Regions from separate parts of the Paenibacillus sp. G2S3 genome, predicted to be linked through region 2. Evidence: a T-box and tRNA genes for the amino acid it is inferred to sense, from the RefSeq annotation. Region 2 holds a T-box; the other holds one or more tRNA genes.
The links. The T-box of region 2 lies ahead of pheS (phenylalanine--tRNA ligase subunit alpha). A T-box ahead of a tRNA ligase gene usually reads a tRNA of that ligase, here a tRNA-Phe.
Positions count from the first base shown of each region.

Region 1 (16,208 bases), 1.7 Mb from region 2:
AAGGATAAGCTGCCTTACCACCAGGAACATATACCCCTACCCGCTTCAGCGGACGAATAATCTGTCCCAGAATCGTGCCATCGGGCTGCAGATCCATCCACGAATTCCGTTTCTGTCTAGCATGAAAAGCCCGGATATTGGCTGCAGCCGCTTGAATAGCGGATACGAAAGATTCTTCTACTCGACCATAGGCCGCCTGAAGCTCTTCCGGCGTTACCCTCAGCTGATTCGGCGTAAGCGTGACCCGATCAAATTGCTCCGTGTAGCGAAGAAGCGCCGTGTCTCCTTCTTTTTTAATCGCGGCCACAATTTCCTTTACCGCCTGATTTTGCTCTGGCGTACCATACTCCACTTCTCGCTCAAGCTTAAAATCCTTGCTCGATACAACCTTCATCGCTGGTTCCTCCCTTTACCCCTTAACATCTGGTCACCTACCGCAAATTTGGTTCCCCTATAACCGCCTGCAGTCGATCACACAGCTGCTGTATCTCTTCATTTTTCATCCGATAGCTCACACGATTCGCCACAAGACGGCTCGTAATTTCGAATATGCTCTTCATTTCAATTAATCCGTTATCCCGCAGCGTTTGGCCGGTCTCTACCATATCCACGATACGATCGGCGAGACCAATCAGCGGCGCAAGCTCGATTGAACCATTCAGCTTCACGACCTCAACCTGCTGTCCCTGTTCTCTGAAATACTTCGATGCTACATTCGGATATTTCGTCGCTACACGCTGCTGAATTCCCGGCTGCCAGTTCGGCAATCCGATGATCGACATCCGGCATCGAGCGATGCCAAGATCAAGCAGCTCGTATACATCACGATCTTCTTCCAGCAATACGTCCTTGCCCACGATTCCAATGTCCGCCACACCATATTCTACATATGTAGGTACATCTACTGGTTTCGCTAATATAAACTCCATGCCTGCCTCAGGCAGTGGAATAACAAGCTTGCGGGATGCCTCACCGTCCGGTGGAATCGGAAGACCCGCCTGGCGGAACAGCTCAGCAGCCTTTTCGTAAATCCGACCTTTTGGCATAGCGACCTTCAAAATCTGTGCCATCGTTAAGTTGCCTCCTTTTCCATCTCCATGCAAAATTTATCTTAACCGCTCATTCTTACTAGCGATATCTCAGCCATGCTCACTTACAAAAGATACGAAGGTATAGATTTCGCCGTACCGCACACCATCTGCTTCGACCGTGTCCGTATCTAGACGCTTCACCGTTTCAAGCTCTTCTGGACCTGCTGCCAGTCTAGTCACTACTGCGTGACCTTCCGACCGCAAGCGTGTTGCCTCTTCCAGACCTTCTTTTCTGCGAGTAGCATCGTATTGAATCAAGATAGGCAGCTCTTCCTCTTCGTTTGATCCGGCCACACCATCGAGAATACGATTCGTTTTTAAGGAAAAGCCTGTAGAAGGGATCGGACGCCCAAACTGCTGAAGGAGATTATCATATCTACCCCCACTACATACCGGAAACCCTAATTCCGCTGCATACCCTTCAAAAGTCATCCCTGTATAATAAGAGAAGTCCCCGATCATCGTCAGATCAATCAGCACATGCTGTGATACGCCATAAGAGACCAGCACCTCCCACACCTTGCACAAATGATCTATCGAATGACGGGCAAGCGGATGATCGCTAAGCTCCAGCGCCTGTCCACAAATCTCCTTGCCTCCACGCAGACGCAACAGTCCATCCAGTTCGTTCTTCTGAGCTTCCGTCAGATCCAGCCGGCGTAAAGTCTCCCGAAAAGAGACATAGTCACGGCCCAGCAAATGACTTTTCAGCTCCTCCTGAGCCTCAGGTAATTGTGGAAGCGCCTCTTGAAATAAACCATTCAGAAAGCCTACATGCCCCATCGCGATTTTAAAAGACTTCACACCCGCAGCCTGCAACGATGAAATCGCTAGCGCCACTACTTCAGCATCGGCCTCAGGTGAATCGTCACCTACCAGCTCGACCCCTGTCTGGAAAAACTCCGCTTCACGCCCTGCTTCTTCCTCAATGGCACGGAAAACATTAGCGTGATAGGACAACCGCAATGGCAATGGCTCATCCTTCAATAAAGATGCCACAACACGGGCAACCGGAGCTGTCATTTCAGAACGAAGCACTAGCGCCTGACCACGATTGTTAAGCAATTTATAAAGCTTTTGGTCGGACGTAGAGCTAGCTACGCCAACTGTATCGTAATATTCTAGTGTCGGAGTCATCATTTGCTGATAACCCCAGCGACTCATGCAATGCAGTACATCATTCTCAATTTTACGTAGTTTCGTTACGGCCCGGGGCAGATAGTCCCGAACGCCAGACGGCTTCTCAAATCCCTTTGGTTTGGACATCTTCATTGTTCACCTCATCAGTTATCATTAGATACTGTTTATGTTTACTTTACTATGGTAAAGTGGTAGCAAATTAAAGTATTTTCAATATCGTATCATGGTCACTGCTTTTTCGTCAATCTAACGGGGTAAAGCTATGACTTCAATTCTAATGCTTGTATGCTTAAAGCTTGTCTACCTAGGTTGAATTGTTCACAAAGAAAATCTGAATCAAACACTTATGTACTTCGAACCAATACTTGGGAATCCCTTTATTTTGCCTCCACGTTTATCCAATACTATAATGAGCTAATATGATTGTACTTCATAATTCTGTAATTAGTGTTCTAAAAATCTACTTACAACTAGAAAGAAGGGCTAATGCGTGACTAAATCCTATATGATTGGCGTTGATATTGGAACTACAAGTACCAAAGCAGTTCTCTTCGAGGAAAAAGGAGCCATCGCTGCACAAGCTAATGTAGGATATCCCTTACATCAGCCCTCACCCTCAATAGCGGAGCAGGACCCAGAACAAATCCTGAGTGCAGTCTTCCATACTATCTCTGAAGTTATGCGGCAAAGCGGTGTATCTGCGGATGCAATCCTATTCGTCTCCTTCAGTTCAGCCATGCACAGTGTCATTGCAGTTGATAAACTGGGTAAGGCCCTAACTGCCTGCATCACATGGGCTGATAATCGCAGTGCCGGATGCGCACTTCGTTTGAAGGATGAGCTAAACGGCCATGAATTGTATCTACGCACAGGTACACCTATACACCCAATGTCTCCGATCACCAAGCTAATGTGGCTTCGGGAAGAACATCCAGAAGTGTTCCAGCAAACCTTTAAATTCATTTCCATAAAAGAATACATATTCGCAAGACTGTTTGGCGAATACATCATCGATCATTCCATTGCCTCTTCCACAGGCATGCTCAATCTGGAGAATCTAGAATGGGATAAAGAAGCTTTGGAGATTGCCCACATTACAACAGATCAGCTCTCGCGGCTTGTTCCCACCACGCAGATCATGCAAGGGCTGCTCCCTGGTCTGGCAGAGGAGCTTTTGCTGCTCCCTACAACTCCATTTGTTGTTGGCGCCAGTGATGGCGTCCTGTCCAACCTCGGCGTAGGCGCAATTGAGCCCGGTGTAGTGGCCGCTACAATTGGAACTAGCGGAGCAATTCGTACCGTAGTGGATCACCCGCTCACCGATCCCAAAGGACGGACCTTCTGTTATAACCTAACCCCAAAACATTGGGTAATTGGAGGACCCGTCAACAATGGCGGTATGCTGTTCCGTTGGGTAAGGGATGAGTTCGCCGCTTCTGAAGTCGAAACCGCCAAACGTCTCGGCATTGACCCCTACGAGGTTCTAACTCGCATCGCGGAGCAAGTTCCTGCGGGGAGCGGCGGACTTTTATTCCATCCCTACTTGACCGGGGAACGGGCGCCGCTGTGGAATCCGGATGCCCGCGGCTCCTTCTTTGGCCTTTCTATGAATCACCATAAAGAACATATGATTCGTTCAGTACTAGAGGGCGTAATCTTCAATATGTATATGGTTCTCCTTGCTATGGAAGAGCAAATCGGACGCCCAAGCAGAATCCTTGCCACAGGCGGCTTCGCCCGCTCCTCAGTGTGGCGGCAGATGATGGCTGATATCTTTGATCAGGAGGTTGTCATTCCGGAGAGTATCGAGAGCTCCTGCCTCGGGGCGGTTGTACTTGGCCTTTATGCAACAGGTCGAGTCGATTCCTTTGATGTCGTGTTTGACATGATTGGTTCAACCCATAAGCATACTCCAATTGATGAACATACCAAGATCTACAAACAGCTGCTGCCGATCTATATTTCTGTCTACCGTAGTCTCGAAAGCCAGTATCAAGCCATTGCAGAATTTCAGCGGGAACAAGCTGGAGAATAAGGCAAAAATAAAAAGCGTCGGCTACCCACATATGTGGGAAAACCGACGCTTTTATATATTTCCTTGCAAAAGACTATGCACTTTTGGATCCTGATTTCGCTTTCTGTGGACCCGATCCGAAGATGATCCAGGCTAATTTCGTATATCGGAAGGCTAGAGCTACTACCAGCCAAGAACCTAGCAACGCAAAGAGCCAACCCCCAGCAATCGCTGCGGTATATGCAAGGGAACCCCCGTGAAACGGTAATTTTCTATAGAAGAAGAGCAGTAACGGATGCAGTAAATAGATTCCGAAAGAGCAAACTCCGGCAGATAACAACAGTCTTGTGAGCAAGCTACGGCCCGCTCCGTACAGTAAGAAGGAAGCTTGTAGCAACACCACACAAGAGAGCAGCGCATGAAGGTTAGAGAATCCCTCATACCATAAACTATTGATGACTGTTTTCTTCGTATAGTTGTTAAACCATAGCTCAACATGAACAACCCCTGCTACAATCCATAACAACCACAATGTAATCCATACCGGACCTTTACCGGCACGCCAGCCTTCACGTGAAGGTACCAGCCATTTTTTCAAAGTAGGATAATATACTGCAATCCCAGCACCCAGCAAGAAATACGAGAAATAAGTGATTGCCAGACTGCCTTTGGACAACTGCCAATACCCGTTATTAGTCATGTATTTATTCAGCAGTACAAAACCCCATTGTAGAATTAATCCGATTAGTGGCGCCCAAGCCGCCAGACGACGAACCTTTTGCAGACACCACAGAATGAGCGGAAATAATACGTAGAACTGAATAATGATAATAATGTAATACAAATGCGTGTATGCCGTTCCTGTCCATAAATACTTCCAAAGCTTAGAAGCCATCTCCCCTGGAGGTAAGCTCCATGTATGACCCGCCGTCATTTTTAATGCGAAATACAGCAGCGAGAATAGTACATAAGGCACAATAATATAAAGCAACCTTCTACTATAAAACTTCCCCAGCGTCTTTCCGCCCAGAGGACGATCAATATAGTTATAGAACAGCACGAACCCACTCAAAAAAATGAATGAGGGTACAGCGAACTGGCTAAATTTATTAATAAATAAGAACGGATGAAACATATTTGTACCTAGTGTCTCCGCCAACGTTCGCGAGGTAGCATGAATAGCTAGCACTGCGAAAATAGCAATCGCTCGAAATATATCCAGCTGCGGAATTCTTTCTTTTTGTCTCATTATCTTTCCTCCTGTTAAGCTCCGCATCAAAATGATGCCTAATCAAGTATTAACCTTCCTCATCTCATCCGAGGCATGTCCTGACTTCACCTTCGAACTAGACTCTAGAGACCGAGGAACACTCCCCAAAAAGATCCATGACTTAGGAATTCGGCGAAAAGCAAACTGCACCAAGAACCAGCTTCCTCCCAATGCAAATACAAGTCCCCCATAGATGAAGAAAACATAAGTTAGCGACTCTAGGGGAATCTGATATCGGAACCTGCGATATATCGCCAGCAATAGCGGATGAATCAAATAAATCGCAAATGAAAGCTCACCTAAACGAGTCAAGAAAGCAACGATCACACGAGGGGCCTTACGATAAAGCAAAAATGTAGCGTACAACAGAACCAATGCCGATAACATCGTATGGACATTCCATAACAGCTCGTACCACAGCGAATCCGTCCACACCCCAAAATGGCGGGCCACATACCATAGCTGCACATGGATAAAGGCTGCAATTAACCACAAGCCCACTAATAGGGCAGTCCATCCTTTTTGCTTGGCAGGCAGCTCTCTCCATGGCTTTATCAGCCATAGCTTCACCTTCTCAAAGTGAATGGCGATATAAGCCCCCATCATATAGTAAGCCAGGTAGGAGATCGCTAAGCTCCCTTTTTCAACAATATGCAGTTCGTATTTATTCCAGAAAATAAACCCCCACTGAAGAGCAAACCCGAGCGGCACCGCCCATCGTACTAAGAATCGGGAGCTCTGCAATAGCTTAAGCAGCACTGGAAAAAGCAAATAAAACTGAATGGAAATAAAGACAAAATACAAATGCGCATATGCGGAACCCGAGAATAACGCTCTAGAAAAGCTTAACAAGTTGTCTCCAAGGTTCTGCGTCAATCGTCCGTTCACATATAGAGTTAGTGCATAATAGCCCATAGAAGCTAGCAAATAAGGCAGTAAGATATACTTTAATCGACGACGATAGAAATTAATGATCAAGCTGCGTGTCACAGGACGACCATAATAATTATAAAACAATACGAAGCTGCTTAGAAAAATAAATGAGGGCGTGCCGAATTTAAAGAAAATGTTAATCCAGTTCAGCCAATAATAATAAGGAGAATGCAGTGCCTGCTCTCCAGCAGCAAAAGATGAGGCATGCACATGCAGTACACCTAATATAGCTAATGCTCTGAAAATATCCAGCTGGGGCAGCCTTTCCTGTCTCGTAGTGTTCATGTTCTATTCCTCTTCTCTACTATGATGGTTGTTCATAGAGACGCTAAGCGGAATGTGGAAACTGAAAATACCAGGAAGACTGTACCTGCTGATTTTACATTCTGATATTAGAAGCTGAATGCTAGCGTGGGATTCGCCTTATCACTAACGATAATTATATCGAATGCATCTGTTTAAAAAACTTAAGAAGAACTTAAAGTTTCCTTAATAATCTTCTCTAGGACGCAAGAAACCCTGCAGAACCTGCGCTAAAAAAACGCAATATGTAACTGCAGGGTTAAGAAAGCATCACTTACACTTGTTCCGATTGTTCTTCCGTTGAGGAAGGGCGCAGCTCCCGCAGTGGATTACCTCCGACAAAAGAGCCAGCCGCTACGTTCTTGTGTACCACCGAACCAGCCGCTACAACTGCCCCATCTCCGATGGTTACGCCGGGAAGAATCGTTGTATTCGCGCCAATCAATACATTTTCACCGATCACTACTTCGCCCAGACGATATTCCTTGATCAGATACTCATGCGCCAGAATCGTCGTGTTATAACCAATTATAGAATTCTCACCCACCGTTATTTTCTCCGGGAAAAACACATCCACCATCGCCATAAGGCCAAAGGCCGTGTGTTTACCAACCTTCATTCCAAGTATCCGTCGATAGATCCAGTTCTTTAACGGTAGAATCGGGCAATAACGGGCGATCTGAATAAAAATAAAGTTGCGGACACCCTTCCACGGGCTGACCGTACGATAAATGTACCAAAGTGAGTTATGACCTTCTACAGGATATCGGGTTACGTTTCTCACGATTCACTCGTTCCTCGTTCCACAATTTCTATAATATCCCTCATGTTATGGAGGATATAGTCAGGATCATACTTGCGGAGAGTGTCTTCGCCTTTTAATGACCACGATACACCAGCCGCATATACGCCTGCAGCTTTTGCTGACTGAATATCAACTGTACTGTCACCCACCATAAGAGTTTTACGAGGATCAACGCCAAGGTTATTGACAGCAGTCAGAACAGGTTCTGGATGTGGCTTTGGTTCAGTAACATCGTTCACCGTCACAATCGTATCCATGTACTTTAGCAAATCAAACATCTCGAGCGATTTAATCGTTGTAGGTCGAATCTTAGTGGTTACAATCCCCATTTTAATCCCACGACGTAAAAGCTCCTCCATCGTCTCATTCACCTGAGGAAAGGGACGTACTAACTCATCGTGATGTTCATAATTATAAGAGCGGTAGGATTTTTCAAGCGCACCACTTACATCCTCAAGACCAGAGAAGACTCTCATCTGTTGCTGAAGGGTCGTGCCCATATGTGGAATAATCTCTTCCCTGGTGAGTGGAGCTAGACCATTGTCCTTCAGCGCGTACATAAACGAACTAATAATTAGCTCATTCGTATCGACAATCGTTCCATCTAGATCAAAAAGAACGCATTCTATCATAGTTTTACTGCTCCTTCTTATCTCCATCCGCTGGCTGTCCTTGCCCAGGTTGTTCCCCCTGACGAGCTTTCTGCGGTGTATTTGCTGCGCTTTCCGGCACTACACTATCTGCATGAATCGGCTTAGTGCACACGATAGGATCAGAATAATGTGCTTTAGGCTCTCCGGTTACCCGACGAATAATGATAAGTAGTACAGCTGCGACGATGATCAGTAGAGCAAGTAGCTGAGAAATACGGATATTTCCATAGCTTGGGTCCAAGTACCCTTGTTCAAAACCTAACCATTCCATCGGTTTCCACAATCCATTCATAAAGGATGCCAAGCCTGCACTTCCATTAAACGCTAAGCTGTCCGTACGTATGGCTTCGATGAAGAAACGACCGATGGAATACCATATAAAGTAAGACATGAAGATCTCACCGGCACGCACAAATTTCTGACGACGGAGGACCATGAGAAGTGCAATGCCCAGTAAGCTCCAAAGAGATTCATACAGGAAGGTCGGATGATGAAAAGCATCGCCTATGTACATTTGATTCACAATAAAGTCCGGTAAATGCAGTTTATCCCGTAAAAATGACTCTTCAACCACACTTCCGTATGCCTCTTGGTTGACAAAGTTTCCCCAGCGGCCAATCATTTGACCCGCGAGTAGTCCAGGTGCACAAATATCAACGATACGCCAGAAAGGGTAGCCCTTATAGCGGAAATATATAATCCCACAAATAATGGCTCCAATTAACGCACCGTAAATAGCGATGCCACCGTTCCAGATCTTAAAGACATCTATTAAATTGTCCTTATAATCCTCCCATTTAAACGCTACAAAATAAATCCGTGCCCCAATAATGGCCGAGGGCACACCCAGCAGCAGCATATCCATAAAAAATTCTTGTGGTATACCAAACCGTTTGCCCTCGCGGATCGCAAGAAATAATCCCGCGAGTGCACCGAAACCTAATATTAATCCGTACCAGTGTACTTGCAGTGATCCAATTGAGAAGACAATAGGATTTAGTGCTAATGGGAACATTCTCTCACACTCCTAATCAAGATCATCCATATCTTCAGATATGGTCGCAGTTAACTTATTCGTGAACTGCAGGGCTGCATTAAAGCCCATTTGTTTCAGGCGATAATTCATTGCTGCAACCTCTATAATAACTGCGAGGTTACGCCCTGGACGTACGGGAATCGTTACAAGTGGAACATCTGTATCTATAATCCGTGTCGTTTCCTCGTCGAGTCCAAGTCGGTCATACTGCTTGTCTTGTTGCCAAGCTTCCAATCTAACAACAAGTGTAATCCGTTTATGATTACGAATAGCACCCGCACCAAAAAGTGTCATTACATTAATGATACCTACTCCACGAATCTCTAATAAATGACGAATTAACTCAGGTGCTGTACCATGCAGCTGGTTATCTGAAGTCTGACGGATTTCCACTGCATCATCAGCAATCAATCGATGTCCGCGTTTTACAAGTTCAAGGGCTGTTTCACTTTTACCAATCCCACTACTACCCGTAATTAGCATACCTACACCATATACATCACAGAGTACGCCATGAATAGTCGCCGTAGGGGCTAGTTTTCCTTCTAAGAAGCTCGTCAAACGACTGGAGAAAATAGTCGTAGCCATAGCGCTGCGAAGCACTGGAAGAGCCTTTTCATTACTTATGTCAATTAGCTCCTGAGGTACATCCAAACCACGTGTAATTACAATACAAGGTGTGTTGTCATTACAAATTCCACGAAGTCGACTTTTCCGCTCAGTTTCAGGCAGCATGGAGAAAAAAGCGAGTTCTGTTTTGCCTAGTAATTGAACACGTTCTTCTGGATAATATTCAAAATAACCAGCAATCTCTAGTCCTGGGCGATTCAGGTCATCGACCGTAATGGGTCTCTTTAGACCTTCCTGGCCGGAAATAACCTCTAATTGAAAATGCTGTACCAATTCAGATACTTTTACTTTCTTAGCCATGTAAGTTCGTCCTTTCGTTACCTGCGGTATTTGTCCGCTTACTGCGTCCGGTTGGCAGCGATCTCATTACATTCCGGAGGTAATTCTCCTGCTATCTTAATTGATAACGCTTATGAATGCAATCTTAGCGCCTAACCAAACAAGGTCCATCTAAACAATAAAGCCACCCTTTCGGGTGGCTTTATCAAGAGAGAAAAGATCTTTACAATCTTATCCCAACAAAATGTTAGCTTCGGATTCTTTATCAAAGAAGTGAATTTTGTTCATGTCGATAGCCAATTTTGGCTTGCTGCCTTCGCGAGTAGTGGAACGTCCATCTACACGAGCGATTACAGTAGATTTACCAAGGCCGCTCAAGTAAAGGAGCATTTCGTGACCAAGGTTTTCAGTAACATCAACCAATGAAGTAAAGATTGTGTTCGGAGAAGCTTCCAAGAATACTGGCTCTTCATGGATATCTTCTGGACGAACGCCCATGATTACTTCTTTACCGATGTAACCTTTGTTACGGATGATTTGAGCTTTTCCGCCTGGTACTTCAACATCAAGGTTCTCAGCACGGAAACGGATAGAACCGCTCACTTCAGACAAAGTACCATTGATAAAGTTCATTGTAGGGGATCCGATAAATCCAGCTACGAACAAGTTTGTAGGTTCATTGTACAACTCTTCAGGGGAAGCTGCTTGTTGAATGATACCATCATACATAACTACGATGCGATCACCCATTGTCATAGCTTCTGTTTGGTCATGCGTTACGTAGATACAAGTAGTTTCAAGGCGTTTAACCAGTTTAGTGATTTCAGCACGCATTTGACCACGAAGTTTAGCATCCAAGTTGGAAAGAGGCTCATCCATCAAGAAGACTTGTGGATCACGTACGATAGCGCGTCCCAAAGCTACACGTTGGCGTTGACCACCGGAAAGCGCTTTTGGTTTACGTTCAAGCAAATGCTCGATATCAAGAATTTTAGCAGCTTCGCGAACCTTCTTGTCGATTTCATCCTTCTTCACTTTACGAAGTTTCAAACCGAAAGCCATGTTTTGGTATACGCTCATATGCGGATACAGGGCGTAGGATTGGAATACCATCGCGATATCGCGGTCTTTAGGTGCAACGTCATTAACTACACGATCGCCAATGTACATTTTACCTTCGGAGATTTCTTCCAAACCTGCGATCATACGCAAAGTTGTGGATTTACCGCAACCGGAAGGTCCAACCAATACTAGAAATTCCTTATCTTTAATATCAAGATTGATATCGATTACTGTTGCTTTATCTGAACCCGGGTATTTTTTGAAAATATGCTCTAAACGTACGCCTGCCATTGTATTTCCCCCTCGAGTTAATTATTAATTAATTAAAATAAAAATTCTGTTTCCTTGTACATTTATATTACCCCAGTCGGGACACTATGGCTATTTGTAAGGTTCACAAAAAACCTATTTCCTTTTCGTCACTTTATACAAAAGCATAGTAAGCTTCACAATAGCAGCGTCCCCAAAGCTTCTTACATCTGCACCAGTCTCTTGTTTTATCTTATCCAGACGGTATAGCAGCGTATTACGATGGATATATAACTTCTTGGCGGTTTCACTTACATTACAGTCCATTTCAAAAAAGGTCTCCAAAGTTAGCAGCGTTTCTTTATCTGATAGTACAGTGGAATAGTCGCCAATTTGTCCAAGCAACTGTTTACGGCGCGCATCAGGAATGCTGTTAACCAAACGTTCCAAATGCAGTTCCCAAGGTAAATGAATATACTCTCCTACTTGAAAAATACGACCGAGTACAATCGTCTCCCTGAGTAAAGCCACAGATCCCGTCAACCCCTTAACAGGGACTATAGGAGGAGCTACTGCCAAATGGAATACGCCTACCCATTCACTCGCTATCAGCTCATGTAAGCCCATACTTGTCTGTGCTAAAAGATCATCTACGCTCTCTTCTTCATCATCCTTATCATCCCCGCCCGTAAGCAACTCCTTACGAGCTAAAATTAACCACTCTTTCTCTTGAAGGGGAATAAGGAGGATTTCGTTCTCAAAATAGCTACGTAGCAATTTCATCAGTGAACGATAAGAGATCTGCGGACTATGTGCGATCTCACTACTAAGGAGGAATGGAATCATGTCACCGAACAAACGCCCTTTTAGGCTCATCTCATCAGGAATTTCAGAATCATTCTTTTCTTGCTCTAGCTCCGTGTTTAACCAGGCACCAAGTTGCCGTGCCTCCACTTCACCTTCTTCTCTAAGCCCTGTAGCCTTAAGCGCAATAGCAAAATTTCGAACTGCATAGTTGACCAGTTGTACTTCCAGAGAGGTGAGCCCCTCCATTTCTACCCAAACAGCGGTTATACGCCCGTCACTCTCATACAAAGGTGCCCAGAGATGACCCTCATGGATAACCAACTGATCCTGTGCTTCTAATCCCATGCTAAAAAGAGAAGCTGAATGCTGCCTCCCTAACTGCTTGATTCCGGTTCTCTTTCCGGTGAGCTGCTCTAAATTTTTCCGCAATGTCTCACTATCCATAGTCACCATGCTCCACCACTTTTGCTCTTTTCGCCTATTTTAGCATATTCTCTTATATTATGTTAATCGCTTCACTAGCGCGCTACTATAATACAACCATAAAACACAAAAAAAGCCACCACCATAAGGTGATGACTTTCTGTTTGGGATGAGCCATGAAGGACTCGAACCTTCGACACCCTGATTAAAAGTCAGGTGCTCTACCAACTGAGCTAATGGCTCATAAATGGTGGGGGATGATGGATTCGAACCACCGAACACGTACGTGAGCAGATTTACAGTCTGATGCGTTTGGCCACTTCGCTAATCCCCCAGGGAAAAGTGGCTCGAGACGGATTCGAACCGCCGACACGAGGATTTTCAGTCCTCTGCTCTACCGACTGAGCTATCGAGCCATATTAAATTGACATAAAAATAAAGTGGTAGTATTAAACTTCCCACCCTAGTCTTGTGGAAAAAAATGGCGGAACCGACGAGATTCGAACTCGCGATCTCCTGCGTGACAGGCAGGCATGTTAGGCCAACTACACCACGGTTCCGCATTGATAATAATGGTGCCGGCGAGAGGACTTGAACCCCCAACCTACTGATTACAAGTCAGTTGCTCTACCAGTTGAGCTACACCGGCACGGTGTGAAATAAATCTTAAAGAGATGAAAATGGTGGAGGCTGAGGGGATCGAACCCCCGACCCTCTGCTTGTAAGGCAGATGCTCTCCCAGCTGAGCTAAGCCTCCAGGTATTATGGTAGCGGCGAAGGGGATCGAACCCCCGACCTCACGGGTATGAACCGTACGCTCTAGCCAGCTGAGCTACACCGCCACAATAATTAGAAATGCTATGGATTGAAAATGGCGGAGAGAGTGGGATTCGAACCCACGCACCGCTTACGCAGTCTAACCCCTTAGCAGAGGGTCCCCTTATAGCCACTTGGGTATCTCTCCAAACGATATCAGTACCACAGCAATCCAAACAGGAATTTGACTCCCTGAAAACTGAATCCGAATTGAATTTGCGTTTTAAGTATAGGATAAGCCCTCGACCGATTAGTATTGGTCAGCTCCATGCATTACTGCACTTCCACCTCCAACCTATCTACCTCGTCGTCTTCAAGGGGTCTTACTAATTGGGAAATCTCATCTTGAGGGGGGCTTCACGCTTAGATGCTTTCAGCGCTTATCCCGTCCGTACGTAGCTACCCAGCCATGCTTCTGGCGAAACAACTGGTGCACCAGCGGTACGTCCATCCCGGTCCTCTCGTACTAAGGACAGCTCCTCTCAAATTTCCTGCGCCCACGACAGATAGGGACCGAACTGTCTCACGACGTTCTGAACCCAGCTCGCGTACCGCTTTAATGGGCGAACAGCCCAACCCTTGGGACCTACTTCAGCCCCAGGATGCGATGAGCCGACATCGAGGTGCCAAACCTCCCCGTCGATGTGGACTCTTGGGGGAGATAAGCCTGTTATCCCCAGGGTAGCTTTTATCCGTTGAGCGATGGCCCTTCCATGCGGTACCACCGGATCACTAAGTCCGACTTTCGTCCCTGCTCGACTTGTAGGTCTCGCAGTCAAGCTCCCTTATGCCTTTGCACTCTTCGAATGATTTCCAACCATTCTGAGGGAACCTTGGAACGCCTCCGTTACTCTTTAGGAGGCGACCGCCCCAGTCAAACTGCCCGCCTGACACGGTCCCCGTACCCGATAAGGGTACTAGGTTAGAACCTAGATACGATCAGGGTGGTATCCCAACGGCGCCTCCACCGAAGCTTGCGCTCCGATTTCTACGGCTCCCACCTATCCTGTACAGATCGTACCCAAATTCAATATCAAGCTGCAGTAAAGCTCCATGGGGTCTTTCCGTCTTGTCGCGGGTAACCTGCATCTTCACAGGTATTAAAATTTCACCGGATCTCTCGTTGAGACAGCGCCCAAGTCGTTACGCCATTCGTGCGGGTCAGAATTTACCTGACAAGGAATTTCGCTACCTTAGGACCGTTATAGTTACGGCCGCCGTTTACTGGGGCTTCGGTTCATAGCTTCGGATTGCTCCTAACCACTCCCCTTAACCTTCCAGCACCGGGCAGGCGTCAGCCCGTATACTTCGCCTTGCGGCTTCGCACAGACCTGTGTTTTTGCTAAACAGTCGCTTGGGCCTTTTCACTGCGGCCCCCTCGTGCTATTCACACTACCGGGGCACCCCTTCTCCCGAAGTTACGGGGTCATTTTGCCGAGTTCCTTAACGAGAGTTCTTCCGCGCGCCTTAGAATTCTCTTCTCGCCTACCTGTGTCGGTTTGCGGTACGGGCACCTTCTCCTGGCTAGAGGCTTTTCTTGGCAGTGTGAGATCATGACCTTCGCTACTACAATTTTCGCTCCCCATCACAGCCCAGCCTTAATGATGTGCGGATTTGCCTACACATCAGCCTCACTGCTTAGACGGACATATCCATCAGTCCGCGTCACTACCCTCCTGCGTCACCCCATCGCTCATAGCGGATTACGGTGGTACAGTAATTTCAAACTGTTGTCCTTCGACTACGCCTTTCGGCCTCGCCTTAGGTCCCGACTTACCCTGAGCGGACGAGCCTTCCTCAGGAAACCTTGGGCTTTCGGCGGATCAGATTCTCACTGATCTTTTCGTTACTCATACCGGCATTCTCACTTGTATGCTGTCCAGCGCTCCTTACGGTACACCTTCAACCCACATACAACGCTCCCCTACCCCAGATACATACGTATCTAGCCATAGCTTCGGTGGTGTGTTTAGCCCCGTTACATTTTCGGCGCAGAGTCACTCGACCAGTGAGCTATTACGCACTCTTTCAATGGTGGCTGCTTCTAAGCCAACATCCTGGTTGTCTGTGCAACTCCACATCCTTTCCCACTTAACACACACTTGGGGACCTTAGCTGATGGTCTGGGCTGTTTCCCTTTTGACAATGGATCTTAGCACTCACTGTCTGACTCCCGGCAATAAGTATATGGCATTCGGAGTTTGACTGAGCTTGGTAATCCTTGCGGACCCCGCACCCAATCAGTGCTCTACCTCCACTACTCTTATACCGAGGCTAGCCCTAAAGCTATTTCGGGGAGAACCAGCTATCTCCGAGTTCGATTGGAATTTCTCCGCTACCCCCACCTCATCCCCGCACTTTTCAACGTACGTGGGTTCGGGCCTCCAGTGCGTGTTACCGCACCTTCACCCTGGACAGGGGTAGATCACACGGTTTCGGGTCTACGTCCACATACTAAATCGCCCTATTCAGACTCGCTTTCGCTGCGGCTCCACCTTCTCGGCTTAACCTTGCATGTTAAACGTAACTCGCCGGTTCATTCTACAAAAGGCACGCCATCACCCATAGATAGGGCTCTGACTTTTTGTAAGCACACGGTTTCAGGTTCTATTTCACTCCCCTTCCGGGGTGCTTTTCACCTTTCCCTCACGGTACTGTTTCACTATCGGTCGCCAGGTAGTATTTAGCCTTAGCAGA
Region 1 is NZ_CP126095.1:143,068-159,275, reverse strand. Features, by position in the region: gene hisD (histidinol dehydrogenase) at 1-394, opposite strand, end outside; gene hisG (ATP phosphoribosyltransferase) at 432-1,070, opposite strand; gene QNH28_RS00775 (ATP phosphoribosyltransferase regulatory subunit) at 1,140-2,357, opposite strand; gene gntK (gluconokinase) at 2,737-4,266, shown strand; gene QNH28_RS00765 (acyltransferase) at 4,340-5,494, opposite strand; gene QNH28_RS00760 (acyltransferase) at 5,537-6,733, opposite strand; gene QNH28_RS00755 (acyltransferase) at 7,026-7,535, opposite strand; gene ppaX (pyrophosphatase PpaX) at 7,532-8,188, opposite strand; gene lgt (prolipoprotein diacylglyceryl transferase) at 8,193-9,224, opposite strand; gene hprK (HPr(Ser) kinase/phosphatase) at 9,237-10,175, opposite strand; gene QNH28_RS00735 (ABC transporter ATP-binding protein) at 10,386-11,507, opposite strand; gene QNH28_RS00730 (PucR family transcriptional regulator) at 11,622-12,716, opposite strand; tRNA gene QNH28_RS00725 (tRNA-Lys) at 12,866-12,938, opposite strand; tRNA gene QNH28_RS00720 (tRNA-Tyr) at 12,944-13,029, opposite strand; tRNA gene QNH28_RS00715 (tRNA-Phe) at 13,039-13,111, opposite strand; tRNA gene QNH28_RS00710 (tRNA-Asp) at 13,178-13,255, opposite strand; tRNA gene QNH28_RS00705 (tRNA-Thr) at 13,269-13,344, opposite strand; tRNA gene QNH28_RS00700 (tRNA-Val) at 13,377-13,452, opposite strand; tRNA gene QNH28_RS00695 (tRNA-Met) at 13,461-13,537, opposite strand; tRNA gene QNH28_RS00690 (tRNA-Ser) at 13,568-13,659, opposite strand; rRNA gene QNH28_RS00685 (23S ribosomal RNA) at 13,742-16,208, opposite strand, start outside.
Region 1: it has a tRNA-Phe gene. The T-box ahead of pheS (phenylalanine--tRNA ligase subunit alpha) is inferred to sense a tRNA for this amino acid. The anticodon was not compared.

Region 2 (16,208 bases):
CAAAATATATAAGAGCGACCATAATCGGCATCATGAGCGTCATCTGAGCACCATCAACAAAAGGCTCTAATACAAAATACATAAGATAGGACACTAAAAACCCACAACTTACCACCCCATATTTAGGGGAATGTTTACTATAACGAAGCCACAGCTCCGCAGTAATCATAAGGATGACAATTAGTAAATTACAGGCAATAAATAAATGCCATAGATTCGTGGTCAAGGTTGTTTTTATTTGGAGTCTGGCAATATTCGACAAAAACAGCAACTGTGATATTAATAAAAGAATAACTAACATCCAATAACCTTTTAAGATTCTACGGTGCCAAACCTCCGTATTTAAGGTATCGTTAATACTTGAAATATGTATCCCCTACTTTTATACGTTAATGTAATAGCTTTCATTATAATAAATTTTAGTTATATTTTCATCATATTTTTGCAATTTACGACAAAATTTGAACAGTCTCCCTTGTTCACGGATTATTCACATTTCATCAAAGCGCTTACTAAAATTTTAAGTTATGATGTCTACATAATTGTCACATTTTCACTATGCTTGGACTTCTTGGGAGGGATAAAGATTATGAAGAGAGTTGCAATTCTACTTTCAATTGTGTTCGTTATAGCACTTACGGCCTGCGGGAACAGCAATAATAGCGCTGCTGGTAATGCTAACAAGTTGGAACCGGAAATCGAAGCAGAGACCGAACTCATAATTACAGCTACAAATTACAGTTTTGATCAAGAAGAATACCATTTAAAAAAAGGTGTGCCCGTCAAAATTATTTTTAAAAACGATAGCGGCAATCACGGCATCCTTGTTCCTGAATTCGAACTCCAGCTTAATGGCAAAAAGTCCTCGAAAGTAATTGTTCCAGAGGAAGCTGGCACATTCGAAATGACCTGTTCGATTATGTGCGGTTCCGGACATAGCGGCATGAACGCAAAAATCATTGTGGAATAGATGAATCATTAAATAGCCGATCGTTAGGGAATCACCCTGACGACCGGCTATTTATTTACCCTAAATCATAGACAAAGAGGGCTGACCTGAAATAGATCTCTCTACTCATCAGGTACAGCCCTTCCTTGCATCCGACATTCAACTATCCTGTTCGATCAGTTGAATCCATTCATTATATTCATTCTGAAGCTTGGCATATTCCTCTTGAAGGTTACGATGCTCATCTGTCATCTTCTGAAGCTCATTCTGATGCATCTCAAACTGGGCCTGCAGCAGACGAAGTTGTCCTTGGGCCAGTTCATAGTTCTCGCCGACCTCACCAAGCTGCTGAAGCACCTCACTGCGTTCACGTTCAATAGATTCCTGCTTCGCCTCAGCCTCACCGGCCTCCTGCTGCCAAATATCTATCTCTTCGCGCAGCTTCGCTTCCAAATCACTCCACTGCTGCTGCCGCTCGAATAACTCCTCGTACTTATGCTTCCATGAAGCACCGTACGCCTCTGCTTCCCTCAGAACATCCTGCTGCTCTGCAACGGTAGCAGCAGCCTCAAGACTAGCTTCAGACAATTCTTCTAAGCGTCGAGCTGTCTCTTCGCCTTCTTCCTGCAGCAGTTGATATCTTTCCTGCAGACGTTCTCCATCTTGCAGAACTTCATCATATTGAGAGATTAGTTCCTCATAGCGTTCCCGAAGTGCAGACAGTTCCTTCTGAACCTGTCCACCTTGTTCACGGAGTGCTGCAGTTTCGTGTTCTGCATCCGTACGAAGCTGAGCTTCCCGGTCTAACTGTTGTACTAATCCATCCGCTTGACCACGTAGGATCTCAATCTCCTTCTGAAGTGCCAATGATTTCTCTTCGGTCTCCAGCAGATTCATTTCAAGTTCACTAATATCTTCCATCCGTTTATCCGAGAGCTCCTGCCAATTTGCTGCCTCTGCCATAGAACCAGCGAGTTCTTCCTGAGCACGGTGCAGATTGTCACTCGTTTCCTGTAGTGACTTCCGCAGCTCTGATGTTTCATTCTGAGACTGCTGATAACGCTGGCGCAATTCTTCCAGCTCATCATTCAACAGCGTGCCTAGCTCAGTAGCCGTACGCAGCTCCTCACTGAGCTGTTCTTCGCGTTTAACCACCGCTTCATATTGTCCAAGCAGCGTCTGTCGAGCATCCCGTTCACTCTTAAGACTGGCTTCAGCCGCACGGAGTCTAGACTGAAGTTGTCCTGTACCACCACGAAGCTCAGCCAGCTGTTTCTCGAGCTCTTGAATGCTTTGCTTATGTCTATGTTCCTGAGTACCTTGCGACTGTCGAAGTTCCTTATTCTTAGCAAGCTCCCGTTGTAAAGCTTCCCGCTCTTCAGCCAGTTCCTTGCCTAGCTTCGTTGTCGTATTCTCAAGCTCCTTACCCAGTGTCAGCTTAGTCTCCTCGAGTTCCTTACCTAATGTTGATTTGGTTTCCTCAAGCTGTTTCTCTAATGTTGATCTGGTCTCGGTTAACTCAAGCTCCAGAGCAGACAATGTATCTGTCTTCTCCTTAATCAGCGTCTCACGAGTATTTTCCAGCTCTTGCAAATGCGCCGCCTTCTGCTCTTCCAATTGCTGTAGACGGATGGCTTCAGCAGTTGCTAGTTCCTCTCGATGATTCTCGCGAATAGCAGCCTGTTCTGCCTCATAGCTTGCTCGCAGTGCTTGCAGCTCCTGCTCACGTGCAAGCAGTTCCTCTTCCAGCTTCTCTCGCGCGGCTTCAGCCGCTTGGGTTGCCTCCTGAAGCTGGTTCGCATGTACCTTGCGCTCATTCTCCTGAATTTCCAGATGACGCTTGCGTTCTTCTTCAACCGCAGCAATCAGTCGTTCAGCTTCTTCCTTAGCCGCCGCTTCAAGGCGTTCATATTCTTCTTGTCGCTCCCGCTGAACCTCCAGCAGGCGAGATACTTCCAATCGCAGTTCACTGCGTTCACCAGTCATCATGTTGAGTTCATTTTTAAAATCCTGAACCTGAATAGCCTGCTCCGCCATATGTACTGCTGCAAGCACCGCTATACGCGGCGTATCCAGTCTGTTGTGTGATTTAGAAATCGAGCGCATATGTTCGTCAACATAACGGGCCACTTGTTTCATATATTCAGTGCTGCTTCCGACGAGTTTATAGGAAGTTCCGTATATCTCCACGGCGACACGAGTCCGGTCCATAGCCACAGTTGTGCCCTCCTTTGTATGTGTGCGGATTCTAAGCTAGTCTTACTCTTTCTATTGTAGCTTTTTTCTTAAGCATTTGGCAAAATCCCTTGTATTCAATAGATTCTCGCTGATATCCTCCGCATTTCACTCTACCCAGAAAAAGCCGCAGTGAATCTCAGTTTCTAAATGGATTCGCTGCGGCTTTACACAATTCCTGCTATTTTCTTAATTCTGCACCAAAAGTTTGTTGAAGAGACGATAATAGCTTATCATGCACTTCTCCAACCTCTTCATCTGTCAATGTATGATCACCGTGACGATACAGGAGTGAGATCGCAATACTCTTCTTTCCACTCTCTAACTTGCCACCAGTGTACACGTCGAATACCTGTACGGATTGCAGCAAAGTTCCTCCGTTTGCACGAATGGAAGCTAGCAGATCACCCGCTGGAACAGTTGAATCTACAACTACGGCAATATCCCGTTCCATCCCCGGGAAACGTGGAAGCTCATTATATTGCAGACGGCTGTGCGTGTTATCATACAACGGCTGCAATAGAATCTCAGCTACATAAGTATCCACTAGATCAAGCTCTCTTTGCAGTTCCGGATGAAGCTGGCCCATAGTTCCAATCTTCACACGACCCTCGTCTCCAACTAAATATACCGACGCGGAACGTCCAGGATGATACCCTTCTGGACTATCTCCCTCGTAGATGATTTTGTCTGTGAGACCCAAATAAGCAAATACTGATTCCAGCGCACCCTTCAAATCAAAGAAATCGACAGGCTGTGCAGAAACGTTCCATTGCTTCACTGTTAGACTACCACTAAGCAACAGTCCCAGCACCGGCAGTTCACGCGGCTGACGAGTCAACTGTTCTTCATCTGTGAAGAAGACATTGCCAATCTCAAACAACGCTAGGTCACTTTGACGACGGTTAGTATTGTAGCTAGCAATATCCAAAAGCTGTGGCAGAAGGCTAGTTCGCAATACGCTGCGTTCTTCACTCATTGGCATCGCCAATTTAACCGCTTGTGAGCCTTCAGATAACTCAGGGAACATTTTGCTTTGTTTCGGCTGGATGAAGGAGTAACCCATCACTTCCTGATAACCGCCATGCGCCAACAAGCGACGCAGTTCACGACGGAGCGATTGCTTATGCGTTAATGCGCCTGGTGTTGTAACTCCTTCAATCAGAGTCGTTGGAATATTGTCATACCCGTACAAACGAGCAATTTCTTCGATAAGGTCAACATCATAGCTGATATCGCCACGTCTAGTTGGCACCTGAACTTCGATCAATCCTTGTGCGGTATCCCCGCATTTGAAATGTAGACGACCAAACAATGTCTTCACTTCTAGCAAGGACAGATCTGTTCCGAGATAACGGTTCAGCTTCTCCAAGGACAAAGTAAGTACCTTCTCTTCTCCTCCGACTGTTCCTGCTTGCACAATTCCTTCATGCACAGATCCGCCAGCATAACGCGCAATAAGTACTGCAGCGCGATTCAATGCAGGGATCACTGCATTTGGATCCACTTCTTTCTCGAAACGAAGCGATGCTTCCGAGCGAAGTCCCAGTTGACGCGAGGTTTTACGAACGGTTCCTCCGTCAAACTTAGCGGATTCCAGAACGATATTTACCGTCTCAGCAGTAACTTCCGTATCCCGGCCACCCATTACTCCGGCCAGACCTACTACTTTAGCTCCATCAGCGATAACGAGCATATGCGGCTCTAGCTTCCGCTCTTGACCGTCAAGTGTAGTCAGGACTTCACCTTCATGAGCAAGACGAACGCCGAGTTCTCCGCCTTCTATTTTATCTGCATCAAAAGCATGAAGCGGCTGTCCGTATTCGAGCATCACATAGTTGGTGATATCCACGATATTGTTAATCGGACGAATCCCTGCCGCCATCAGACGATTCTGAATCCACAGTGGTGATGCTGCTGGTTTCACGCCTGAGATATAACGAACTGCATAATGACTGCAGAGTTCTTCATTCTCAATTTTTACGGAAATGGAATTAGAAGCTGCCCCACTAATCTCAATCATTTCGCTTGCTGGATCAGGCAATTTGATGTCGCGTCCAAGAATCGCGCCCACTTCATAAGCTGCCCCAATCATGCTTAGGCAATCTGAACGGTTCGGAGTCAGATCGAATTCCAGAATCTCATCATCTAGTCCCAGCAGCTTTGAAATATCTTGACCGATTTCTGTGCCTTCAGGAAGCACAAGAATGCCTTCTTGCTGCTCTTTAGGAAGCAATTTATCATTGAGTCCCAATTCTTTAGCCGAGCAGATCATCCCTTGCGATAATACTCCGCGCAGCTTCGCTTTTTTGATATCCAGTCCTGGCAGCTTAGCGCCAACAAGAGCTACAGGAACGATTTGTCCCGCTGCCACATTTTTTGCGCCACAGACGATTTGCAGATCTTCACCTTGACCTGCATCCACGATACATACGTTCAGCTTATCCGCATCAGGATGTTTTTCTTTCGATTTCACATAGCCGGTTACAATGCCGGAAATCCCTTTATTGCGGCGCTCTACTCCGTCAATTTCAATGCCGGCAGCGGTAATCTTCTCCGCTAGCTTCTCGGCGGTTACTCCTTCAATCGATGTATAATCAGCCAACCATCCGGTTGATACTTTCATGTCCGCTCACTTCCTTTATGTTTCAGATGTATTTATCTACTTGCCGTTCGATCTGCTTCCTGTGGGAGTAGTACGATTTAGGATTACTCGATCAAAGCTTCATACCCGTCCTATTTAGAGCAGTCACTACGAAAAATATTGGACTTCCGATCGCTGTTATCCTCAGATTTCCTGATTAAAACCGCTTCTCGCGGTAGAAATCCGAGGATATAGGCGAACGCTGGCGCTTCTACAGTTCCAAAATTTCTCTCCGTTCCTTCTATAAATAGTCTTTTATTAAGCAAGATCGGCAATCTAACTCCTACTTTCTTACTTTCTCCTAACCCGCAAGCCAGCTCGCCCACCAAAAATCTAAACGCCCTTGAACTGCTTTACAAAACTCATATCATTGTTATAGAAATGACGGATGTCATCGATGCCGTATTTAAGCATAGCAATCCGCTCAACACCCATTCCGAATGCGAAGCCGCTATATTTAGCAGGATCATAGCCACCCATTTTCAAAACATTTGGATGCACCATGCCCGCACCAAGGATTTCTAACCATCCGCTTTGCTTACACAGTCTGCAGCCATCGCCGCCACATTTGAAGCAGCTTACGTCCACTTCAACGCTTGGCTCAGTGAATGGGAAGAAGCTCGGACGAAGACGAATGCCTGTATTCGGGCCGAACATCTCTTGTACGAATTGTTGCAGGGTACCTTTCAGATCACTCATCCGAATGTTGCTGCCGATAACCAAACCTTCGATTTGATGGAACTGGAAGGAATGCGTTGCATCGTCATCATCGCGGCGGAATACTTTACCCGGGCAAATGATTTTAACTGGAACTTCACCATTCATCGCCTGCATAGTACGAATCTGTACCGGAGACGTTTGAGTGCGCATAAGCAGGTCATCTGTCAAATAGAAGGAATCCTGCATATCACGTGCCGGGTGATTCTTAGGCAGATTTAGGGCTTCAAAGTTATAATAATCGGTCTCCACTTCCGGACCTTCAGCCACACGGTAGCCCATACCAATGAAAATATCCTCGATTTCCTGAACCACTCTGCTAAGCGGGTGAATGCCCCCTTGCTGCATGCGGCGACCCGGTAGGGTTACGTCTACTTTTTCAGCTTGCAGACGTTGCTGAGTCTCTTGCTGTTGAAAAGCCTCTTGCTTTGCTCCAATAATCTCCTCAATGGCACTACGTACCTGATTTGCTACTTGCCCGATAACCGGACGCTCCTCAGCACTAAGTCCTCCCATACCACGTAGAACTTCTGTAAGCTCGCCTTTTTTACCGAGATACTTCACTCTCAGGTCATTCAGAACCTGTGGATCCATAACCTCCTGCAACTTAGCCAGCGCCTCAACCTTCAATGCTTCCAACTTCTCTTTCATGGCCGTGTACAGCCCCCTTCAATCATTGTCTAGTTCAACAAAAAAAGGCCTTTCCTCCCGGTAAGGGACGAAAAGACCGTGGTACCACCCTTGTTAGACAAGCTGATCTGTTCCCCTTAAGAGCTTCATTCCCTCTTTTGGCTGGACAGATACCTATCTCACTTTAACAGAAATAACGGTCTGCGACCGGTTTCCCCTACGCTTCCTTACAAGGCAATCTTAAGGAATTCAAGGAACTGCTCCGGAGTGAACTTCGACAGCTCTGTTTCCTAGAAACGCTCTCAATCAACGGCGTCTCCTCCCTGTAAGTCAGGCACTGTGTACTCTTCTCCATCACTGCATTTCACAATTCAATCTAATTGTCAGGTATCTCTTTTATGCAAGAGATATGTCTATTTATTATATGCAAAATCTGTCGTTTTGACAAGCTCAAGCATATTTAGGGCAATTTTTATCTGGCTTTAAGCTGGCTTTAAGGTTCAGCACCATTTTGGGGCTTTTTTTTCAGCTAACGTTCAGCGGAGCTTGATAATTTCCATTATTAAGAAGGCATGGTTGTACTCAATCATACACCACCTTCATAGTACAAGGACTTTTATACCGGGAGGGAATTACATGCATGCACGAAGAACAAAAGTAGCTGTGCTCATGCTTAGCGCAGCAGTTCTGAGTCAAGCTTCAGCGTATGGAGCATACGCGGCATCAACGACTATTACATCGAACAAAACAGCAACTACCACCACCGTATCCACTCTGGATAAACTCGGCTCGATAGCTTTAAAGAGCAACTTTAGCGTGAAGCTGAGCGATGTTGGCTTTTTAACTCAGGATGGCGGCAATATTCTTACATACACCCTCAGCTATTACAATGGGAGCGGAAGCAGTATCAATCTTGTGGACTATTTCTCTAAGGTAACTACTGCCGGAGGAACGGTTATCCAAGGAAGCTCAGTAACCAGCAGTGCAACCATCAAATCCATCCCCTCCAAAAGCAGTCAATCCGTAACCTATTACGTAAACGTCGGTAAATCCACATCTTTAAATGGAGTTAAGATTTCAGTATTCAGTTGGGATTTTAGCAGTACCGACTATCAAAAGAAGCTGGGGACCTTCACCCTGCCTACAGCTTTTTCACAAGCGGTCGCTAGAGGCCAGAGTAAAAAGATAACCTTGAATAATCAGCCTGTAACAACCAAAACGGAAAGTCTGCAAATTTACAAATATAACGGTAAGGTATACGCCAAAGTAGGTGTGAGCTTAACCAATCAAGGAACCAAAGTGCTAAGTGATCCTGGACTTAAGGGATACCTCGCATCCGCAGGAGGATCTGTATTTGAACTGACGCTTGATGATGCGAGCAGTAACTACAAAGTACAGCCACAGGAAAAAAAGACGATCTACTACATGACGGAAATCCCCTCTTATATGAAGACAGACAATATGACTCTGCAGTTTGCTGGAGAAGATACCTCATTAAAAATAGCGTTGCCCATCGTCACCTATAACCTTCCTGCTGCTACCACACCAAATCTTGTCGTAGCCAGCAATGTCATCAAGAAGCTTACGATCAACAGTAATACTGTCGAGACGCAGTTAAAAAGCGCTAACGTCTATGCCGACAACGGCACCGCGAAGTGGACGCTGCAGTTCCGAGTAAAGAATAGCGGCAACAAGGCGATGACTTTGCCAGCTTACGAGTTTGCCGTTAAAGCCACTGAAGGATATAGCTTTCCGGTGGACACAAAGGCTTTTGCTAACCTAACACTCAAGCCGCTGGAAGAAAAAATGATCGAGCTCAGCGTAGACGTTCCACTAACGATTAATCAAGGAACGTTGCAGCTGCAAATGACTGAGCCCGCTGTTGAGGGTAAGATTATTTTTCCTACTGCCTATTATCAGATTCCTTACACACTGCAAACTAACAATTGGCAGGACACAGAATATGCGGTGGAGAACAGTCACGGTACATTTGCTGTCAAGCTTGAGAACATTCAGCGGCTACCTTGGGCAGACAAAGATCAGCTTGTAGCTAAAATCAATATTCGCAACACGAAATCGACCTCTGTGCAGCTTCCGGCGTTTACAAGTGTCATTAAAGCTGGTGAGAGTGATATTAGCAGCACTTCCCAAGTCGTCACAGAAAGCACGCAAACCATTCTCGGGCCAAATGAATCCGCAGACATTTATGTCGTGGCCAATGTTCCTTACACCTATCAGTTCAATCAATTAAAAATAACGCTGCAAGAAACCTCCGGCGAAAGCAAAATTAATTTTCTTTCATTAAGTACAAATCAGTTAGACAGCCGTGTTCAGGAAGTTGCAGCACTAAGTTCCTTCCATATTGAGCTTGAAAGTAAAAAGGCAGAAGTGTTAGAGCGCCGGACAACGATTTATCAGGGTACGAGCTCCAATATCATGTACACAGAACTGGAAATGAACAGTGAGGAAACACGTAAATCGGAGCAGGCTCAACTCGTAGCTTATTACAAAACGCCAGACAATCAATATTACGACGCCGAGGTCAACCAGTCCACAACCTCCATGAGCCCTAACGGGAAAAATCTGATTACCATTTGGACTAAGCTTCCACTTGGGGTAGATCCTTCTCAGCTTGTTCTTTATATCGGTGAAGGGGTATCCGAAGGAAAGCTTACGGCTCCTGGCGGGAAATCAACGGGGTATATCAATACGGTGTCACTGGGACTTAATAATGTTGCGGTGGAGTCAAAGGGGAATCTTTTGGAGATAGAATTGTTCCCTTATACCCTATCCGTCACAAATGCAGTCGCCACCGTCACTGGTGGTAAAGATACGCTCAGTACTGTACTAACCTACAACCTGTCAAGCAGCACGCTTTACGAATCAGGCACCTATGAGCACAAGCTTGTACTAGAGCTGATCGACCCCATCGGACAAACAATGGAGAAGACATTAACGCTTGGCACAGATCTACCATTAGGTAACTTCAAGTCGTACACCACAACATTCACAAGCAATCTTTACAAAACACTAGGTGGCGGTGCGATCCGGTTGAATCTATACGACGAATTCCAAGGTCATCGAAATCTGGTGGGAACACAAACCTATGTTGTCACTTATCAGGCGGCATCTACTACTTCAAACAGCAATTCCGCTTCAAACACCGATTCAGGTGCTAGCAATCCATCCAGCAATTAGTAGGAATGCGAGGGTGGCCTGTGTTAAGAAATTTGATGATCTATGGAGGAAAGAAATGAAGAAGAAAAAAGTGTTGCTCTGGACCATCGGAGTAGTAGCTGTAGCAACAGCCGGATTGTTGGTGTATACGTTTCTACCTGATAAGAATAGTCAGGCCGCTGAAGTGCCTGTTAATACAGCCACGGTTACGAAGGGCGATATCGTAGTAAATGTATCTGGAGCAGGCTCCGTCACGGCCACCGAAACAGGGAAAGTAAAAACGAAGGATGCTGGAACCGTTGCTGAGGTGCTTGTCAAAGAAGGCGACGTCGTGAAAAAAGGTCAAAAGTTAATTACCTTCGAAGGCGATGACCTGAGCGATAATCTCAAGCAGGAACAAACCTCTCTTACCTCGCTTGAAACAGATCTTCAGGACAAGCAGGAGCAGTATAAGAAGCTTGCCGTGGCAGGTGCCTCCGAGGATGAATTGGCCAGTGCCAAACGTTCGATTGAAAAAGCGAAAACGGATATCGCTTCTCAAATCGAAAAAATCGCATCTGTACAAGAGGATATGATCCCTCCAGATCCCCTAACCGCTCCAATTGACGGAACTGTTACAACAGTTAACATCTCCAGCGGTGAAAAAGCGATGGATGGCTCTGAACTCATCGATATCACCGATTATGCTAATTTAAGCGTCATAGTGCAGGTGGATGAGCTTGATATTCCTACAGTGAAAATAGGGATGCCTGCTACCATTTCATTGGATGCCCTGCCCGACACTGAATTCAAGGGGAGTGTTACTAAGATCGCCAAGGAAGGCACCGTCTCCAATGGAGTATCCCTCTTCGATGTTACCGTTGGCTTAGCCACCTCCGAAGGTGCCCTTGTAGGAATGTCCGCAGAAGTTTCAGTTACAACAGCTGAGAAAAAAGATGTGTTAACCGTACCTATTGAAGCTGTTCAAGAAAGAAATGGCAAGTACACAGTAGCTCTCCCTTTAACAGCGGGTTCAGCTGAATCCTCAAAAGCATCTAGCGAGGGCCAGGCACCAATGCCTAGCGGGGCTCCTGATGCTAACGGTGGCGCTATGCCTTATGGTGGTGCGCCTGATGCTGACGGTGGCGCTATGCCTAGCGGAGCTCCTGATGCTCGCGGTGGAGTTATGCCTAGTGGAGCACCTAATGCTCGCGGCGGTGCTATGGCTAACGGAACAGCTGGTACAAGAAATCGAGGATACAGTAATCAGCGAACAGTCTCCGTCGAAGTGGGCATCCATGATGAGAGCAGTATTGAAATCATCAGTGGGCTAAATGAAGGTGACAAAGTGATCATTCCTACAGTAATCTCTACCAAAACAGGCACAACTAGTACTGAGATGCAAATGCAAGGTGGTATGGGCGGTATGGGTGGTGCTAATTTCAGCGGTGGCGGCTTTAGTGGTGGCGGCTTCAGTGGAGGTGGTGCTGGTGGCATGGGCGGAGCACCAGGTGGCGGCGGAGGTGGCAGCAGATGAGTGCTTCAGCGCCGCTGATCCAAGTTCAGAATATGACCCATGGCTATACTATGGCCGGAGAAAGCATGACGGTCCTAAAAAGCCTCTCCTTTTCAATCGATTTCGGAGAGTTCGTAGCGATTATAGGTCCATCCGGTTCTGGTAAATCAACACTCATGAACATGCTTGGATGCCTGGATGTATCCGATGAGGGAAGTTATCTTTTGGACGGACAAGAGGTTCGCAAGTTATCCGACAATAAGCTGGCTATTATCCGAAATGAGAAGATCGGCTTTATCTTTCAAAACTTCAATCTCCTCCCCAAATTGTCTGCTGTCGAGAATGTGGAGCTTCCGCTTATATACCGTGGCCTCTCACATCGAGAACGCAGAGAAACGGCGCAGCAAGCACTCATTAAAGTAGGTTTGGAGGAGAGAATGCATCATCGGCCTTCTGAACTTTCAGGTGGACAACAGCAGCGTGTAGCCATTGCACGGGCCATGGCAGGAGCTCCCCCGATTCTACTTGCAGATGAACCTACCGGAGCACTTGATACGCGAACTGGGCAAGAGGTCATGCAGATGATACAAGAATTAAATGAGCAAGGTCATACGATCATCCTAATCACACATGACCTCGAAATCGCAAAGCAAGCAAAGCGTATCATTCGTATTCAGGATGGCAACCTCGTGGAAGATCGGAGGAATGCGAGGTGAAATTATTTCAAAGTATGCGTATGGCTCTAAAAAGCATCTACAGCAGTAAAGTAAGAGCCTTTTTAACGATGCTGGGTATTATCATTGGTGTATCATCCGTTATCATCCTCGTTTCTGTAGGTCAGGGAACGACTTCTCAGATTACGGAGCAGCTCAATGGACTCGGAACAAATCAACTGACGGTAAACATTACTGGCCGTGGAGCTACCACCTCCCTGACCTATGAAGAAGCCTTGGCACTAGGAGATATAGAGGGTATAGAAAATGTAGCTCCTGTGATCAGTGGCAATGTTACAGCCAAGCATAATACAGAGAATGTTAGCGTTACTGTTGAAGGCATTACACCTTCTTATGAGGACGTTAAGGATTTTCATGTACAGTCAGGACGTTTCCTGCTTGATATTGATACGGAGTACCGGCAGAAGGTAGCGCTAATAGGCACAGGTACGGCTGAGGATTTATTCGGTACAGACGATCCTGTAGGTGAAAAGGTCCAGCTAAACGGGATCAGCTATAAAATCGTCGGCCTCTTGGAAGCGAAAGGCTCTAGTCTAAGTGGTTCCAATGATGATATCATACTGATCCCTATAGCTACTGCAGAGCGTCAGTTAAAAAGCAAAGGCGTACGGTCGATCACGATTGCGACGACTTCAGCAGACACTGTAGCTACCGTAAAAGAGAAGCTTGAGAGTACGTTAGATGCTAAATTTAATTATGCGGATAATGCTTTTAGCGTATTTGATTCCCAAGAGATGCTGGAAACTGTGAATTCCACGACAGCCACTCTTTCAATGGCATTAGCGGGCATTGCCGGTATTTCACTGTTTGTCGGGGGGATCGGCATTATGAATATTATGATCGTATCCGTCAATGAAAGAACAAGAGAAATTGGGATCCGCAAAGCAATCGGCGCCAAAAAATTCGATATTCTCGCTCAATTCATGATCGAATCCATCGTGCTTAGCGGATTGGGTGGGGTGATCGGTGTTGGCATTGGAGTCGCAGGTAGTTGGTTGCTAGGAAAGTATACTTCACTTACGGTATCTATTGCTTGGGATATGGTACTTATATCTTTTGTTTTCTCCTTGCTTATCGGCGTGATTTTCGGAATGATGCCTGCGAACAAAGCTGCTCGACTTCGCCCCATTCATGCCCTACGTAATGAATAGTTATTTCAAAGTCAGCTGTCAAAGTCATTATTATGACTTTGACAGCTTTTTTAGGAGCTGGTGTGGATATCATTTGCGAATTAGTTGGGTAATAGGATTTATGAATTTGAATATAGATAAGGCAATAGGCCCATGCCATAATCATTTAAATTTTTTATTAATGATATTTATTTGAGGAAGCGATTGCTCTATAAGTAGGACGTCCTATATACTTGTTGTACGACAAACTGCGATCCACACACAACTTATCTTTCCCATGCCTCATTTTCCACTATGTTAGAACACCTCTTTTTTTAATTCATCACTCTCATCATCTTTGCTTAAAAATAAAACACACCTGCCACAAATGGAAATTCCGCAGGTTATACGTTAGCAGCAATAAGATTTTTTAACCATCTTATGCGGGGAGAAGATAGCCGTGGCTGGATTTTTCGATTTCAAAGTAACACGCAAACTAATCTTTATTTTCGCTGCGCTCTCCATTCTACTGGTTGGGATTAGTATAGCTTCTTTACTCTATCTAAATCACACTATTAACAGAATGTCAGATTCTTTATATGAAGATGTATTTGAGAACGCTGAGCTTATACTGAGCGCTGATCGTGATCTTTATCAAGCCGCAATCGCTCTCCACTCCTCCATGAGCTCGACACTCACTGAAGCTGAACGTGATCAGTTTATTCAAGAATATAAGGACAATAATCAGCAAGCAGAAGAACGGGTAAGTCTAGCGAGTTCAGACATCAAATCTATCAACAATCCCTACAGTGGTATAAAGCAAGCAAATAGAATACTTACTGAATTAGAGAACAAGCTCTATGCCTTCGAAACATCCCTAGACCTATGGAAGAGCACAGGGAATACATTGATAGCTGAACGGATGCAGATCGGATGGGACCCCGCTTCATATCAAGCTGTGAATCTGAACATGCAGTTAAATGAAGTTAGAACTCATCTGGATCAATCAGAAGACCTGATAGACACCTACGCCTTGCAAGTAACAGATGGGTTCCAGGATAAAAAAAGTGCGCTCTTTGCGTTATACTCGCTGGTCTTTTTTATACTGCTCTTGGTTATTATTTATTTGGGTCGCAAAATCATTTGGCTCAAGAATGAAATGCTGGAGGAACAAACACTCTATCAGCTAATTGGTGAAACCATGTCTGACTTTATTATATTGACTGATCCTAACGGATTGATCCTGTATAGCTCCCCTTCACATTCAAGTATTCTAGGCTATGTTCCTAAAAAGGGTGCCCCTCTCTCCAACTACATTCGTGAACCGGAGATTGCCTGGGCTAAACTAAAGAGTGTCGTTCAGGGAACCCCTCGTATCTCAGAGCTACGGATGCGTGGAGCTGAAGGGCAATGGGTATGGCTGGAAACAAAGGTGTCACCTGTTCGAGGAAGTAATAATTTTCCAGCACAATTTATGTTAGTGTCCCGTGAAATTACACAACGGAAGCAATACGAAGAACGATTACATAAGCTAGCCTTCTATGATCATTTAACCGCGATTCCCAACCGGGCTCATTTCAAAATGTACATGGAGAATCTCATCAACCAACCGGAAGAACGGAGAAAGAATATTGCACTCGCACTGCTGGATTGTGACAGATTCAAGCAGCTAAACGATACCTTAGGACATCTGGCTGGAGACGAATTTCTGCAGCTGCTCTCTCGAGAGCTTTTACAAACGGTCAAAGGTGTAGGTCAGGCGTTCAGGATTGGCGGTGATGAATTTGCGGTGGTACTGCACCGATTCACCTCTCCAGAAATGTTAGATGAAATGCTAAAGCGTTTGCTTAAGCTATTCAACAAATCCTGGTCTATTGACAATGGATCTAGCTTTCATACCTCCGCAAGTATTGGCGTTGCTCTATTTCCTGAACACGGAAGCAGTATTAATGAACTTCTGCGTGCCGCTGATCTAGCGATGTACCTTTCCAAAGACCATGGAGGGAATGAAGCTAATCTCTATTACGAGCTTTTGGATGTAGGTTTAACCAACCAGACCATCGGAAAACCATAAGAACATCAAGAAGAGCTGCTCCGGGGTATAACTAACCCTGAAGCAGCTCTTTTTATTCTTTTAACTGGTTAACTGTAGATGATCATCTGAGATCCCATCATTCTCCTGATCACGATCTATAACCATGACCTTGATAAGTTCGTCAGTTTTGGAACAGTCAATAAAGCGATCGCTATCCCCATCTTTCTCTTCCCAGTCATTAAGTCGTAGTATATACCCAATAGATTTGGTATCTAGCAAAACCTCAATTCGTGCAACTGCACGCCCATCCTCCATATACCGAAAATCGCATTGTCCATCCTGAATGCCTGTATCCCAAACCCAAAGATTCCAGCCCTTATAATTTCCATCTGGCCGTTCATAGTGTACTTCGATAATTTTGGATCGCGGTGCTGGCTCACCACATTCATCATAGAGCACCATCATCGACAAGCCTTCAATTTC
Region 2 is NZ_CP126095.1:1,818,211-1,834,418, reverse strand. Features, by position in the region: gene QNH28_RS07985 (GGDEF domain-containing protein) at 1-82, opposite strand, end outside; gene QNH28_RS07980 (cupredoxin domain-containing protein) at 590-970, shown strand; gene QNH28_RS07975 (hypothetical protein) at 1,109-3,166, opposite strand; gene pheT (phenylalanine--tRNA ligase subunit beta) at 3,366-5,810, opposite strand; gene pheS (phenylalanine--tRNA ligase subunit alpha) at 6,162-7,196, opposite strand; T-box leader at 7,257-7,542, opposite strand; gene QNH28_RS07960 (hypothetical protein) at 7,812-10,373, shown strand; gene QNH28_RS07955 (efflux RND transporter periplasmic adaptor subunit) at 10,429-11,868, shown strand; gene QNH28_RS07950 (ABC transporter ATP-binding protein) at 11,865-12,563, shown strand; gene QNH28_RS07945 (ABC transporter permease) at 12,560-13,732, shown strand; gene QNH28_RS07940 (diguanylate cyclase domain-containing protein) at 14,151-15,764, shown strand; gene pulA (type I pullulanase) at 15,825-16,208, opposite strand, start outside.